Regions from separate parts of the Mesosutterella faecium genome, predicted to be linked through region 2. Evidence: predicted binding sites of a transcription regulator. Region 2 holds the regulator's gene; the other holds the start of a gene.
The links. Region 2 encodes sigma-54, which starts transcription at its own class of promoters, with help from an activator protein. Its sites were predicted from a motif close to TGGCANGNAANCTGCTTT; they were not measured.

Region 1: a site for sigma-54 is predicted at 3,745-3,762, ahead of MUN46_RS10025 (P-II family nitrogen regulator). Genes of this name have one in related genera too.

The regions. Positions count from the first base shown of each region.
Region 1 is NZ_JAKZJU020000001.1:2,243,830-2,250,646, forward strand. Features, by position in the region: gene MUN46_RS10005 (Na/Pi cotransporter family protein) at 1-568, opposite strand, end outside; gene MUN46_RS10010 (CYTH domain-containing protein) at 800-1,270, shown strand; gene MUN46_RS10015 (hypothetical protein) at 1,273-1,908, shown strand; gene MUN46_RS10020 (SLC13 family permease) at 2,017-3,543, shown strand; gene MUN46_RS10025 (P-II family nitrogen regulator) at 3,827-4,168, shown strand; gene MUN46_RS10030 (ammonium transporter) at 4,165-5,451, shown strand; gene MUN46_RS10035 (FAD-dependent oxidoreductase) at 5,635-6,817, shown strand, end outside.
Region 2 is NZ_JAKZJU020000001.1:640,686-648,778, forward strand. Features, by position in the region: gene MUN46_RS03040 (tetratricopeptide repeat protein) at 1-1,217, opposite strand, end outside; gene mutY (A/G-specific adenine glycosylase) at 1,317-2,384, shown strand; gene rapZ (RNase adapter RapZ) at 2,375-3,241, opposite strand; gene rpoN (RNA polymerase factor sigma-54) at 3,290-4,750, opposite strand; gene lptB (LPS export ABC transporter ATP-binding protein) at 4,768-5,562, opposite strand; gene lptA (lipopolysaccharide transport periplasmic protein LptA) at 5,566-6,171, opposite strand; gene lptC (LPS export ABC transporter periplasmic protein LptC) at 6,189-6,758, opposite strand; gene MUN46_RS03075 (KdsC family phosphatase) at 6,765-7,310, opposite strand; gene MUN46_RS03080 (KpsF/GutQ family sugar-phosphate isomerase) at 7,310-8,093, opposite strand, start outside.

The DNA of each region.
Region 1 (6,817 bases), 1.6 Mb from region 2:
CGAGGCTCGAGAAGCAGGCCACGGCAAGGACGGCGCCGCAGAGCAGGCACGCCCCCGGCACGGCGCCCACCGCCGCGAGAAAGCCCGCGGCGGCGGGGCTGCCGCGCACCGGGACCACCGCGGAGGCGATGAGCCCGAGCGAGAGCATCACAAGCCCCAGCCCCAGCACGACGCGCCCGAACTGCCCCAGGCGGCTCGCGGGCTTTTTCAGAAAGCAGAAGACCCCCACCGCGATCAGAACGGGAGAAAGCGCCCGGAGGTCGAGGCTGAGAAGGCGCGTCATCAGGGCGCTGCCGAAGTCCGCCCCCAGCACGCAGCTTAAGGCGCGCTCGGTGGAGACAAGGCCGCTGCCCTGCAGCCCCGCCACGAGCAGCGCCGTCGCCGTGGAGCTCTGCAGCAGCATGGCGATCCCGGTGCCGGCGGCAAAGCCGCGCAGCCGGTTCACCAGGATGATCTCCAGCCAGCCGCGCAGCGCGTAGCCGAACGTGCGCAGCATCCCCGTCTTCACCATGTAGGTGCCCCAGAGGAGGAGCGCCACGGCGCCGGCCAGGTTTACGATGCTGTCCAATTGCCTCTCCTTTCAGCCTGCAGGGGGCGGCCCGGGCCGCCGCAACGCATAAAATTTTATTATTGATTTATTCGATTACTTATAGAAAAACGCAATAGAAAGCATTCGATCTTTCAATTGTTCATTTCCTGGCCCGGCCGCGATAATTTCCCCAGGGCGCAGGGCCTTCCGGCCCCGCCCCTTCATTCATCAAGCCCCGGCACAAAGGGCGTTTTAAGCAAGGAGCAGTCCATGGGAAAGGAAATCGAACGCAAGTTTCTCGTTGTGGGCGGCGAGTGGAGGAAGCTCGCCCGGGGCACGGCCTACCGCCAGGGCTACCTCAACAGCCAGAAGGAGCGCACAGTGCGCATCCGCACGATCGGACAGAAGGCCTTCCTCACGGTGAAGGGCCCCACGGTGGGCGTCACCCGGCTTGAATTCGAGTACGAGATCCCCTACGCGGACTGCGTCACCATGCTCGCGCAGCTGGCCGAAAAGCCGATCATCGAAAAGAACCGCTACAAGATTCCGCAGGGCCCCTACACCTGGGAAATCGACGAGTTCCTCGGCGTGAACAAGGGCCTCGTCGTGGCCGAGATCGAGCTCCCCTCCGAGGACGCGCCCTTCGAGAAGCCCGCCTGGATCGGCCGGGAAGTCTCGGGCGACCCCCGCTACTTCAACTCGAACCTAGTGAAGCACCCGTTCACCACCTGGGAGAAATGATCATGACGGACGCCTATGCAAAGAACGTGGCCACGAGCGCCGAGGAGGCCGCCCGGATCGTCCCGCGGGCGGAGTTCCGCGTGTTCGGCCAGGACATCGTCGAAGCCGTGAAGGAAAAGATGTGGTCCTGCAGGGCGCAGCTCTACAAGGCGCGCACGATGCCGCCCGAGACCTACATCCTCTCGCGCTTCACCGACGAGGCGAACGTGAAGGTGCGCGACGGGCTGCTCGACATCAAGACCCGCACCGGGCTCACCCCCGAGGGCTACGAGATCTTCCAGCCGCGCGGGAAATTCCAGTTCCCGGTGAAAAAGGAGGAGCTCGAGGAGATCCTCTCGCACCTGAAGGCGCCGCTGCCGCTTGAGAAGGAGAGCTACAGCTTCGAAGACTTCAGGGCCCTGGCCGCCTCCTGCCCGGACCTCGCCCTGGTGCGCGTCGACAAGAAGCGCTACGGCTTCACCGTGAACGGGGTCATCTGCGAGTTCGCCTACGTGTGGTTCAACGGCGCGCGGGTCGAGACCGCCTGCTGCGAGAGCGAGGACTACGCGGCCATGAAGGGCGCGGTGGAGGCCCTGGGGCTCGCGGGGAGGCCCAACACCAACTACCTGCGGGCCGCCAAGGCAGTGATCGGCATGTAGCCGTCCCGCCTTCTTCTTCCCCCTTGAGGCCGCCCGGGCGCCGCCCCCTCTTTCAAAAGCGGGGCGCGGGCGCCGGGCGCCCGGGGCTTATCTGCAAGGAGCATCGCCATGAACACTGCCGCAGCGACGCCGCCCAGGGACTACGACCCCCTGGACATGAACAACTACTCGCTCAACAAGCTGCCCAGGCGTCCCCTGTCGGCCACGGGGCGCTTCTTCCGGATCTGGGGGCTGCCGATCGCGGCCGCCATTTTCGTCCTCTTCTCCTACGTCATCCATTTCCCGATCCTCAGCGCGAGGCAGCAGGTCATGTTCGGGCTTTTCGCCACCTCGCTCTTTCTGTGGATCAGCGAGACCGTCCCCAACTACGTCACCTCGATGCTGCTCATCTGCGGGCTGATCCTCACCGGCATCCTCAAGGTGAAGCCGGCCATGGCCACCCTGGGCGACCCGGTGATCTGGCTGAACGTCTCCGCCTTCATCATGGCGAGCGCCATGATCAAGACCGACCTCGTCAAGCGCGCCGCGCTCTGGCTGATCCTGCGGTTCGGCAAAAACGCGGGCAGCATCTTCGTCACCTTTCTCGTGATCAACATCATCCTCGCCGCGTTCGTGAACGCCACGGCCGCCAAGGCCGCGCTGATGATGCCGCTCTTCATGGTCGTGTGCGCGGTCTACGGGGCGCCCGGCACCGACACGACGAACAACTTCGCCCGCAACCTCGTGCTGCACAACCTGCTGATGATCAACGCGAGCTGCAACGCGTTCATGACCGGCTCGGGCGCGAACCTCCTCGGCGTGGCGATCCTCGCCGGGGCGGGCGTCTCCATCTACTACTTCGACTGGTTCGTGGCCGGGCTGCCGCTCGTGATCTGCTTCGGGCTGCTCGCCTACGTGATCGGCGTGCGGTTCGTTTTCCCCCTCTCGAAGGAAGACCGCGAGCCCAAGCTCAAGGGCGGCCGCGCCGCCCTCGAGAAGGCCTACCGGGATCTCGGGCCCTTCAAGATGAACGAGCTCAAGGCCTCCATCGTCTTCCTGATCGTGCTCATCGTGTGGGCCACCGACAAAATCCACGGCATCAACGCGACGGTCGTGGCGATGCTGGGCGCGGTCGTCATGCTCGCGCCGCAGTTCAAGCTGCTTAACTGGAACGACGTGGACATTCCCTGGCACCTCATGATCTTCTCGGCGGGCGCCTACTCGCTGGGCGCGGGCCTGAGCGCGACGAAGCTCATGAACGTGCTCACGGTGCAGCTCATGCAGGCGCTCGGCATGGACACCATGAGCTACTTCGCGCTCTACGCCGTGCTCACCGCGATCTTCATCGCGAGCCACTTCATCTTCCAGTCGAAGAACATGCGCACCCTCATCTTCATGCCGATTGTGATCGGCATCGCGCAGCACCTGGGAGTCGACATCCTGTCGCTCGCGCTGCCCGTGGCGCTGTGCATCAACTGCTGCTGGTCGCTGCCCTTCAACGCGAAGCCAAACGCCATGCTCTACGGCACCAACAAGTACACGATGGGCGAGACGTTCCGGTACGGGCTCGTGATGAGCGTCCTCTACTGGGGGCTGCTCCTTGTCGCAGGCGGCACCTACCTGCACTGGATGGGCATCACCCCGGGGTTCTTCTGAAAGACTCCCCCCGGAAGCGGCGCCGCGCTCCGCCCCCTCTCCCCTGAAGCGCCGCTTCCTTCCCCTTCAGGCCCCCGGCTTTCCGGGGGCTTTCTTTCATTCTCCATTTTGGTGCACGGCTCCACTTTTAGTGCATGAGCGGCGCCCCCGCGCCGCGCCGCTATTTCCCGCCCGGACTGTTTTCTCAAGGCTTTTCCCCTCTGGCACGCTTTATGCATAGGATTCGGTCGAGCGCCGCGCGCTTCGCGGCGCCCCCAAAAAAGAGAAACGCAGGGAGAAAAACATGAAACTCATCACAGCAGTGATCAAGCCCTTCAAGCTTGACGCTGTCCGCGAAGCGCTCTCGGAAGTGAACATTTCGGGCATCACCGTGACCGAGGTGAAGGGCTTCGGGCGGCAGAGGGGCCACACCGAGATCTACAGGGGAGCCGAGTACGCGGTCGACTTTCTGCCCAAGATCAAGCTGGAAATCGCAGTGCCCGACGAAATCGCGGACCTGGTGGTCGAAACCATCGCAAAGACCGCCGTCACCGGAAAGGTGGGCGACGGCAAGATCTTCGTCTCGGAGCTGGAGTCGGTGATGCGCATCCGCACGGGCGAAACCAACGAGGAGGCGCTGTCATGACCGAAACGATGAAACTGCGCGCCCTGAAGCTTTTTGCGGCCGCGGGCGCCCTGGCCGCAAGCGGCGCGGCCTTCGCCGAGGACAAGCTCGACAAGGGCGACACGGCCTGGATGCTGGCCGCGACCGTCCTCGTCCTTTTCATGACGGTGCCGGGCATCGCTCTTTTCTACGCCGGCATGGCCCGCAAAAAGAACATCCTCGGCACCATCGCCCAGGACCTCGCAATCTGCGGCATCGTCTCCGTGCTCTGGTTTGTGATCGGGTACTCGCTTGCCTTCTCCTCGGGCGGCCCGTTCGTCGGGGGGCTCTCCTTCCTCGGCATGCAGGGCATCGGCGTGAACACGCTCCAGGGGTCGATTCCGCAGCTGCTCTTCGCGGTCTTCCAGATGACCTTTGCGGTGCTCACCGCCTGCCTCATCACCGGAGCCTGGGCCGGGCGCGTGAAGTTCTCCGCCCTTCTCGTCTTCATGGTCTGCTGGAGCCTGCTCGTCTACGCGCCGATCTGCCACTGGGTCTGGGCTGAGGACGGGTTCTTCTTCAAGATGGGCGCCCTCGACTACGCCGGCGGCACGGTCGTGCACATCAACGCCGGCATCGCCGGCCTCATGGGCGCGCTCATCATCGGGCGGCGCCAGGGCTACGGCACCGTCGCGATGCAGCCTTCCAACCTCACCTTCGCCGTGATCGGCGCGGCGGTGCTCTGGGTGGGCTGGATGGGCTTCAACGGCGGCTCGGGCCTTGCGGCCGACGGGCGCGCGGCCATGGCGGTCGTGGTGACGCAGATCGCGGCAGCCGCCGGGCTTGTGGGCTGGATGGCCTGCGAGTGGTACTTCCGCGGCCGCCCCTCGGTGCTCGGCATGATCTCGGGCGCCGTCGCGGGCCTGGTCGGCATCACCCCGGGGTCGGGCTTCGTGGAGCCGCTGCCCGCGATCGTGATCGGACTCGCGGCGGGCGTGATCTGCTTCTGGGCCGCCACCGTCGTGAAGTACAAGCTGGGCTATGACGACTCGCTCGACGCCTGGGGCGTGCACGGCGTGGGCGGCATCGTGGGAGCGCTGCTTACCGGCGTGTTCGCCACCTCCCGGGTCACCGGCGCAGATCTCCCCCCGATGATCGAGCAGGTGGGCATCCAGGCCCTGTCGGTTCTCGCGACCCTCGTCTACGGCGGGGTGATGAGCGCGGCGATCCTGCTGGCGATCAAGAAGACGATGGGCCTGCGCGTCACGCCCGACGAGGAGCAGGAAGGCCTCGACCTCGCCCTGCACGGCGAGAGGATCGAATAGCAGAACACCTTCATACACTTTGTCTCTCCAGGAGTTTGCCGGGCCCTCGGGCCCGGCTTTTTTTCGCTCCGGACGCGCCGTTGACCTCGCGCAATTTACTCGAGTAAACGCGCGGGAAAAATGACCCTGTGCCCCGGGAGAAAAAGATTCCGGGCGAAATAAAACTTTTGGAGAGAAAACATCATGGCTGACATGACCCGTCGTTCCATCCTCAAGGCTTCCGCCGCCTCCGCGGCCGCGGCGGCCGCAGCTGCCTTTGCCGCCCCCGCCGAAGCGAAGGCGAAGGCCTCCTCTTCGGGGCTGCCCGCCCGCTGGGACATGACCGCCGACGTCGTCGTCGCGGGCTCCGGCATCGCCGGCATGAGCGCCGCGATCACGGCGCTCGATCTCGGCGGCAGGGTCCTCGTCTTCGAGAAGGGCGAGAACTACGGCGGCTGCGCCATCATCAACGGCGGCATCATCGCGCTGCGCGGCGGCACCCGCTTCCAGCGCGAGCGCGGCGAAAAGGACACCCCGGCCGACGTCTACGCGCACCTCACCGACCCGAAGAACGCCGAGTACCGCAAGAACGACCCGGCGCTCGCGATGCGCTACTCGAAGATGGTGGGCGGCACCCAGGAGTGGCTCGAGGCCCACGGCGTGAAATTCATGAACACCTCCACCGCGGCCGGCAAGTACGACAGCCAGCACCACGAGTCCTACCTGCACATCTACTCGCCCGACCAGGGCGACGGCAACGGCCACCCGAACCCCGACGGAGGCTTCCGCACGGGCCGCGGCATCATGATCCCCTTCCAGAAGTACTTCACTGAAAAGGGCGGCCGGATCTTCCTCAACTCCAAGGTGACCGACGTCTACAAGGACGCGAAGGGCCGGGTCGTGGGCGCCCGGGTCGAGACCGCGAAGGGCGTCGTCAACGTCCGCGCGAAGAAGGGCGTGGTGCTTGCCGGCGGCGGCTGGAAGGCGAACAAGGAGCTGCGCGTCATCACCGATCCGCGCTTCACCCCGGACCTCGTTCCGACGGGCTATCCGTTCGTCGCCCCCGACGGCTCGGCGATCCTCGCCGGCCTCAAGGCGGGCGCGATGTACCTGGGCGACCGCGGCGAGGACACGCCGCACCTGCGCCGCATGTTCGGCACCAACCGCTACGGCTTCCACAAGGGCTCCAAGTACGGCTGCCCCGGCCTCAGCGTGAAGGGCCCGCGCTGGGGGGACGTCGTCTTCGTGAACAAGAACGGCGACCGGTTCGTGCGCGAGGAGGACAAGGGCAACCTCGGCGGCTACAGCTTCTACGACATGGCCTACGTGCAGCCCGAAAAGAAGGTCTACTGCGTCTTTGACGACGCCACGGCGAAGAAGTACCACT
Region 2 (8,093 bases):
CTGTCGAGCAGCTGGGCCTGCGCCGTGACAAGCGCGGCGCGCTCCCCGGGTTTTTCAGACCGGGTGCCGGCGAGAACCGCTGCGGCTCGGTCCGTTTTTCCGGCAGCGGCGAGCAGTTCGGCCAGCCGCAGCCGTGAGGGCACGTAGTGCGGCCCCTTCTCGACCTTGTAGTACCACCCGATCGCCTCCTCGGGACGCTTGCGCGCCTCGCTTACGACGCCGAGCCGGAATCTTGCGCTGTCAAGGTGGCTGCCTGCGCCCGGTCCCGAAGTCTGCAGGCTCCGCTTGTAAAAGTCGAAGGCGTCGTCTGTTTTCCCGAGCGCTTCCGACAAGGTGCCCAGCTGAAACCACTGCGCAGGAGACAAAGGCTCGACGGAAAGTGCCTGGAGCTGCTCTCCGGCCTCCTTTTCCTCCTTGTTGAGCACCAGCGCCCGCGCATAGAGCAGGCGGGCCCAGACAGCATGGGGATGGGCTTTCAGAAATGCTGAGAGCGCGGGGATGGCCTCCGCGCTGTTGGTCATCGCAAGCGGGATAAGACTCTGGCGGATCACCTCCTCGTTGCCGCCGGAGCGGCTGATGGCGAGTTCGGCAAATTTCCGCGCTTTGGCGGGCTCGCCGGCCTGAGCAGCGAGCTGGCTCAGCAGAAGGGGCAGCTGCGGCCGTTCGTCTTCGTTCAGGCTCGGGTCGGCCAGCCGCTCTATGACGGGAAAAGCCCGGGAGGCATCGGCTCCGCTGAAGAAGACGACTATCTGCCCGAGAAGCTGCTCGCGACTGCTGCTGGCCTTCAATGCTTCCGCCAGCGCCGGCTCGGCGCTCTCATAGCGCCCTGCCCTGACGTCTTCCAGGGCGTGCGCAAGCTTTTTGTCCGACGGATCGGAGGACAGCTCCTCCCAGAGCTTCAGGGCTTCGTCGGCTTCTCGCCAGGCTCTGGAGGCAGATGCGATTTCCACCGCCCTTCTGGCGATGCCCGCGTTGCCGGTATCCCGGGCGGTCTTCATCAGAGTAGCGTAAGCTGAGCCGGGGAGGTTCCTCTGGGCGGCCACCTCCGAGGCGATCAGTTCGAACAGGACGTCGCTCGTAAGGGCCGGGTACGAGGCCGCAGCGCCTGCGGCTTGAGACGAGCCGGGCTGCGCTCCCGCCGCGGGGCAGAAGGCGATCGAGGCGGCCAGCGCCGCAGAGATCGCGAAACAAGGGGATCTCCAAAAAGCCAGAGGCATAGGTGACTCTTAACAAGAAGAAGCGTGCTTAGGCGCAAGTCTAACGATTTTCTGGAAATGTTTTGCGGATCCGCGAAAGCCGGGGATGGGAGAAGAAGGATGATGAAAAATTTTGCGACGCTCCTCACCGCATGGCAGAAGTGCTCGGGAAGGAAGGATCTTCCCTGGCAGAAGACGACAGACCCTTATAAAAGGTGGGTGTCAGAAATCATGCTGCAGCAGACGCAGGTCGGCACGGTGATTCCTTTTTATCTGAAGTTCATCGAGGACTTCCCCAGCGTCGAGTCGCTCGCGCGGGCCTCCGAGGAGGAGGTGCTGAAACACTGGTCGGGGCTCGGGTACTATCGCCGGGCCGTGAACCTGCACGCAGGCGCAAGAAAAATAGCGGAATCCGGAGGGGAATTTCCCCGGAGCGTCGAGGCTCTGATGCAGATCCCAGGCATCGGACGGTCGACGGCCGGGGCGATCGTCTCGAGCTGCTGGGACAGACCGGCGCCCATTTTGGACGGAAACGCAAGGAGGGTCTTTTCGCGCTGCTTCGGAGTTCGCCGCGGTGCTTCCCAGGCCGCCTTCGAGAATGAGCTCTGGGCCATTGCCCGGCGCGAGCTGCCACAAAGCGGCTGCCGCGGTTACACCCAGGCGCTGATGGACCTTGGGGCAGGGGTCTGCACGCAGAAATCACCGCGTTGTGCGGACTGCCCCCTCAGGGCCGGATGTGCAGCCTTCGCCTCCGGCAGCCCAGAGAGTTTTCCGGGCCGGAAGGCGGCGGCCGCAGGCCGGGGCCGGGAGGTGCGGCAGGAGGTGTTTCTCATAATACGAGGCCCGCAGGGACTGTGGCTGCAGAAAAGGGCGGAAAAAGCCGTATGGCGAGGGCTGTGGTGTTTTCCCTGCGTGCAGGGCGGCGGAGAGAGCCGGACCGTTCGGGAGGGGCTTCAGGCGTTGGAGGCGGTGGACGCAGACAGCCTGTGCTTCTACCGTAAAGTGCTGCATGACTTTACGCACTACAGGCTTGAAATGTTCGTCTGGAGTGTTCAGAGCGCTGGCAGCAGCCCGGACCTGCCCGGCAGGGGACGGTGGTTCAGCCGCGCAGAGGCGGCCGAAGGAGCCCTGCCCGCTCCGGTGAAGAAGCTGGCGCTTGAATTTCTTTCCGGAAGCACTCAGCCCTGAGGCGTCTTGTTGTCGAGAGCGCGGTGGCGGACCACGGCGCCTGGCGTGCGCGCAAAGCGCCGGAAGAGGGCCTCGGCCACGTACACGGAGCGGTGCTGCCCGCCGGTGCATCCGATGCATACCGTCAGGTAGTGCCTGTCCTGGGACATATAGGCGGGCAGCCAGGTGCGGATGAATTCCTCGATGTGGCCGACAAATTTCAGTGCGTCTGTTTTCTTCTCCAGAAACTCAATGACAGGAGCGTCTTTTCCTGTGAGCTCCCTCAGGCCCGGCTCGTAGTAGGGGTTGGCAAGGCAGCGGGCATCGAACACGAGGTCGGCGGCGACGGGAATGCCCTTCTTGAACGCGAAGGACTCGAAGGACAAGGTCATTTCGGAGGCGGGCGCGTTGATGAACTGCCGGATCCAGGCGCGCAGCGTCGAGGGCGACAGGTCGGTCGTGTCAAGCACCTCCCCGACCTGAAGATCCATTTGGGCCCGCTCCTTGGCTATCGCCTCCTGCAGGCCGGTCTGGTCCCCGGGCCTGCGGTTGAGGGGGGTGAGGGGATGGCGGCGCCTTGTTTCCGAATAACGCTGGACGATGGCCGGGGTTGAGGCGGTGAGGGCGAGCACCTTCACGTCGTAACCCAGGTGTCTGAGTTCGGAGAGCTTTTCCTTCGCCTTCTGAGGGGCGGCATGGGTGCGGACATCCACCGAGATTGCGATGTGCCGCTGCCCGCTCGAGTCCAAGGCTTTCGCGACCGGTACGATGAAGTCAACCGGGAGGTTGTCAATGCAGTAAAAACCGCTGTCTTCGAGCTGCTTAATGGCCACGGACTTGCCGGATCCCGACAGCCCGGTCACAACGATAACTTGCATGGACGGAGCCCCTGCCGTACGGAAATTGAACGCTGCGACTATGGTACGTCAGAGAGGGATTTTTTTCCGCAGCGAGGCGATAGGGATTTGTTCCTGCTCGCGGTACTTTGCGACGGTCCTGCGTGCCACGGCGAAGCCTTTGCCGACCAGCAGCGCTGCTAGCTGGGAGTCGGACAACGGTCTGTCGGGCGGTTCACCTTCGACGAACTCGCGGATCAGAGTGCGGATCGCTTTTGACGAAACCGCCTGGCCCGAGGCGTTGGAAACATGGGAGCTGAAGAAGTGACGGAATTCATAGACTCCGCGGGAGGACTGAAGGTATTTCCCGTTCACCGCCCTCGAAACGGTGGACTCGTGCAGCTGTGTGTCTTCGGCGATGTCGCGCAGCACCATGGGCGTCAGCGCGAGTTCGCCCCTGCTGAAGAAATCCTGCTGCCTGCGCACTATGGCCTGAGCGACCTTCAGGATGGTCTCGAATCGCTGGTTCACGCTGTGCGCGAATGTCCTGGCGGCGGTCAGACAGCCGCTCATTTCCTTTGACCGCCCGTTTTCCTGAGCGCTCATCAGCCTCACGAGCCGCTCGTTGATGCGAACAGGGGGTACGGTGGCGGGATTGAGAAGCGCCTCCCAGCGGCCTGCCTGACGCCTGACGAACACGTCGGGGATGACATAAAGCGTGGGCGAGCTTTTGTAGAGCGCAGCGGGCCTTGGCGTGAGCGACTGGATGCAGCCGTAGAGTCCCCGGACCTCTTCGTCGGAACAGCCAAGGCACTTTTTCAGTCGGGAGAAATCTTTCCGGGCTAGTTCCTGGAGATGCTCGGCGATGGCTTTTTTCGCAAGCTCGTGAATCTTTCTTTCTTCCGGCGGACAGGACTGGATTCTGCTCTCAAGTTGCAGCAGCAGCGACTCCTGCGGAGAGGAGGCGCCCACGCCGATGGGATCGAGCCCGCGCAACACCCGGAGCGCCTCCTGCCACTGCTCCGGCTCCGCGGGCTTGGTGGACGTGATGCGCTCAAAGTCTTTGGCCGCCTCCTCGAGGGAGATCGGCAGGAAACCGTCGTCGTCGAGCTCCCCGATCAGAAAGGAAGCCTTGGCGGAAATATCCGGATCGAGCCGCAGCAGCCCGAGTTCTTCCTGCAGGTGGTCGGCAAGGGTGGTCAGAGAGACCGCGCGATCGATAGGAGAGTATTCATCGTCACCTTCGGGCATTCCCCAGGGCTGGTGAACCAAGTCGACTTCGGGCGGCATGTCGTTGAGCGGAGCGGAGGCGGCTGAGTCGGACTCTTCCTCGTGCCGCGGGGCCTGTGCCTCGGACTCCGGAGAGCCGCGAAGCGGCGAGTCCTCCCCGCTCGAGTCTTCCGGAAGCTCCAGGAAGGGGTTTTCCTCGAGAGTGCGGCTGATGGTCTCCAGCAGGTCTGCCGTCGGCAGCTGAAGCAGTTCGATGGACTGCTTCAGCTGGGGGGTCAGAACCATTTTCTGGCTCTGAACAATTTTCAGTGCGTTGCTCAATGCGGTCAGTTCCGGCGTTAGCGATCCGCGGCGCTGCGGGGATAATCGAAGTCTTCGCCCAGATAGGTGCGCCGCACTTCCGGGTTGCGGCTGAGCTGCTCCGGGGACCCGGCTGCAAGGACGTGGCCGTCAGCGATGATATAGGCGTGGTCGCAGGTTTTGAAAGTCTCTCGGACATTGTGGTCTGTGATCAGCACGCCGATGTTGCGGTCCTTGAGGATGCGGATGATTTTTCGTATCTCATTGACAGCGATGGGATCGACGCCCGCGAACGGCTCGTCAAGCAGAATGAACTTCGGTCTGGCCGCAAGAGCGCGGGCGATCTCCGTGCGGCGGCGTTCGCCGCCGGACAGAGAGATGCCGAGATTAGTGCGCACGCCTTGAATGGAAAGCTCGTCGAGCAACTCCTCCAGCCGCTCGTCAATCTGGCTCTTGGCCAGGGGAGCTCCCTGCTCATCCTTCTGCAGTTCCAGAATAGCGCGGATGTTGTCCTCGACGGTCAGTGACCGGAAGACGCTCGCCTCCTGCGGCAGATAGGAAAGCCCCATGCGGGAGCGCCGGTAAATGGGTAGGTGGGTGATGTTCTCCCCGTCGAGGTAGATGGAGCCGCCGTCGACCGGCACGAGTCCCACGATCATATAAAAGCTGGTCGTCTTGCCCGCGCCGTTTGGACCGAGCAGCCCGACGACTTCACCGCTTTTCACCTGCAGCGACACGTCCTTCACCACTATGCGGCTGCCGTATCTTTTGCGCAGGGCCCGGGTCTCAAGGGTGTGGGATCCTTTCACAAGCGAGTTCAGGGAATCGGTCACGGCTTACTCCTTGCGGCGGGTGCCGATGGAATCCGACGACCTGAGCCCCGTGGTGTCTTTAGCCGAACTGCCGGATTCATTGTCCTTTTTCCGGGGCGCAATGATAGTCGTGACGCGCTGCCGCTCGCCGCCTACCGTGCCGCCCTGGGCCTGGGAGCGGGCATTGCGGATGTCGTAGACGATGAGCTGACCCGTCGCCTCGTCCTTGAGCACGCCATTTTCGGTTCTCGTGAGCCTGGCGTTGGTGATCAGGGTGATGGTGTCCTTTTCCTCGTTGTAAATCATCTTGTCAGCCTGGGCGTGCATCCACTCGCTGATGCGTGGGTCGGGGTTGTCACGCTGCTGCTTGAAACGCGCCTGGCGGCCAGTCATGACGCCGGTTCGGTAGCCCTTCTTGTTGACGCTGAGATCCATGCGGTCTCCGTGCATTTCCAGCGTGCCCTGATGGACCTCGACGTTGCCGGTATAGATCGCGGTCTGCTGGACCTGGTCACCGGAAAAGCGGTCCGCAGCGATCTCGATGGGCTTGCTGCTGTCGGACTGCAGGGCCTGGGCGGCCGCGGCGGCGAAGCCCGTCGCGGCAATCAGGATGATTTTGTTCTTAAGCATTTAATGCCATCCCCAATTTATTTTTTCTGCCGGACGATGTGCGTCTTCACATTGCCCGACAGGCTGATCGTTCCCCGGGCATGGTCATAGACCATGGAGCCCGCTGTGGTCCTGTCCTCCCCCCAGGCGAAAGCGACCGGGACGGACGACACGAAACGTTCGGTGTCGGGATACGCCGTGAGTTTTGTCGTGCGAAAGCTCATGGCGGCTGAGTTCTTCCAAGCGGCTCGATCCAGGCTGACCTGGCCTTCGAACTCTATCGTCTGGCCGCCGTCGTTTGTCCAGCCGCGCCGGGCCTTCGCGATGACCTTGGGCTTCGAGGGCTCGAAAGCAACGAGCTCGGGCTCTGTAACATCGGTCCGGTCATCCGAATAGTGCAGCATGCGCCGCCCAATCAGCCGCCGCTGGGGATTGCCGTCCGGACCGAAGGTTGTCACGGTGATGTTTTCAGCCGTGTAGTCCGGAGAATTTTCGCCCGGTATGTATTTGAGATCCTTCAGTCCCGACTGAGTCGCATAAAAATAGCTCGCCCCGATGAGAAGCAGCAACAGCACGATGGCGACGATGGCCGAAATTCGCTCCCTCATGATTCTCTACCTAAACCGGGACGGCTCCGGGTTGAAATAGATTTTGTCGAGCAGCTGGTCCCATTTGCCCTGTGCCTTCAGAATGGCCTCGGCCATTTCCCTGACGGCTCCGAAGCCGCCTTTTCTGCTGGAGACGAAAGCGGCCTGGCTGAGCACGGCCTGCACGGCGTCAGAGGGCGCGCAGGGCAGGCCGCAAAGCTGCATCACCGGCAGATCCGGCACATCGTCTCCCATGCAGGCGCATTCGGACGCCTCAAGCCTGCGGGACTTGATGAGGTCGAGGAAGGCCCGCTTCTTGTTGATCTGCCCTTGAAGAACATCGCGGACCCCCAGTTCCCGCAGCCTCGCGCCCACGATGGCCGAGCGCCGCCCGGTAATGATGACCACGTCGATGCCGGCGGCCATCATCAGCTTGATGCCCAGGCCGTCCTTCACATTGAAGTGCTTGCAGAGCTCTCCCTGTGAGCTGGTGATGATCTGCCCGTCAGTGAGAACGCCGTCCACGTCCAGCACGACAAGCTTTATTTTTTTCGCCTTTTCCTCTAACGTCATCAGATCACCTTTGCCGTCATCAAATCGTGCAGGTTTAACGCCCCCACCAGGCGTCTCTTCTCGTCTACAACCGGCAGCTGGTTGCATCTGCCGCGATCCATCAGCTGCGCGGCCTCGACGGCGAGGGCCTCAGGCGCTATGGACTTGGGCGTGGCGGTCATAACCTCCTCGATCCTGTAGCGCCGGATGTCCCCTACCCGCTCGATCAGGCGCCGGAGGTCTCCTTCGGTGAAAACACCGAGCAGGCGGCGCTCACAGTCCACCACGGCAGTCATCCCTATGCCCTTGCGGCTGATCTCCTGGACGGCCTGCAGGACATTGGTGCCCGGCGTCACGGCTGGCACGTCATTGCCGCGCCGCATGACGTCCGAGACTCTCAGAAGAAGCCTGCGGCCCAGCGAGCCGCCGGGGTGCGAACGGGCGAAGTCTTCCTTTGTGAAGCCTTTGGAGCCCATGCAGGCTATCGCCAGTGCGTCTCCCATGGCGAGAGTCGCCGTCGTGGAGGCGGTCGGGGCCAGGTTGAGCGGGCAGGCCTCACGTTCGACGTGTACGTTGAGCGCAATGTCGGACTCGCGGGCGAGTGAGCTCTCCAGGTTCCCCGTCATGGAGATGAGGAACGTGCCTTCGCGCTTGATGACGGGCACGATGGCGAGGACCTCGCTCGTCTCCCCGGAGTAGGAGATTCCGATGAGCACATCATCGCGCGTGATCATGCCGAGGTCGCCGTGAGAGGCCTCGGCGGCGTGCACGAAGAAGGCAGGAGTGCCGGTGGAGGCCATGGTG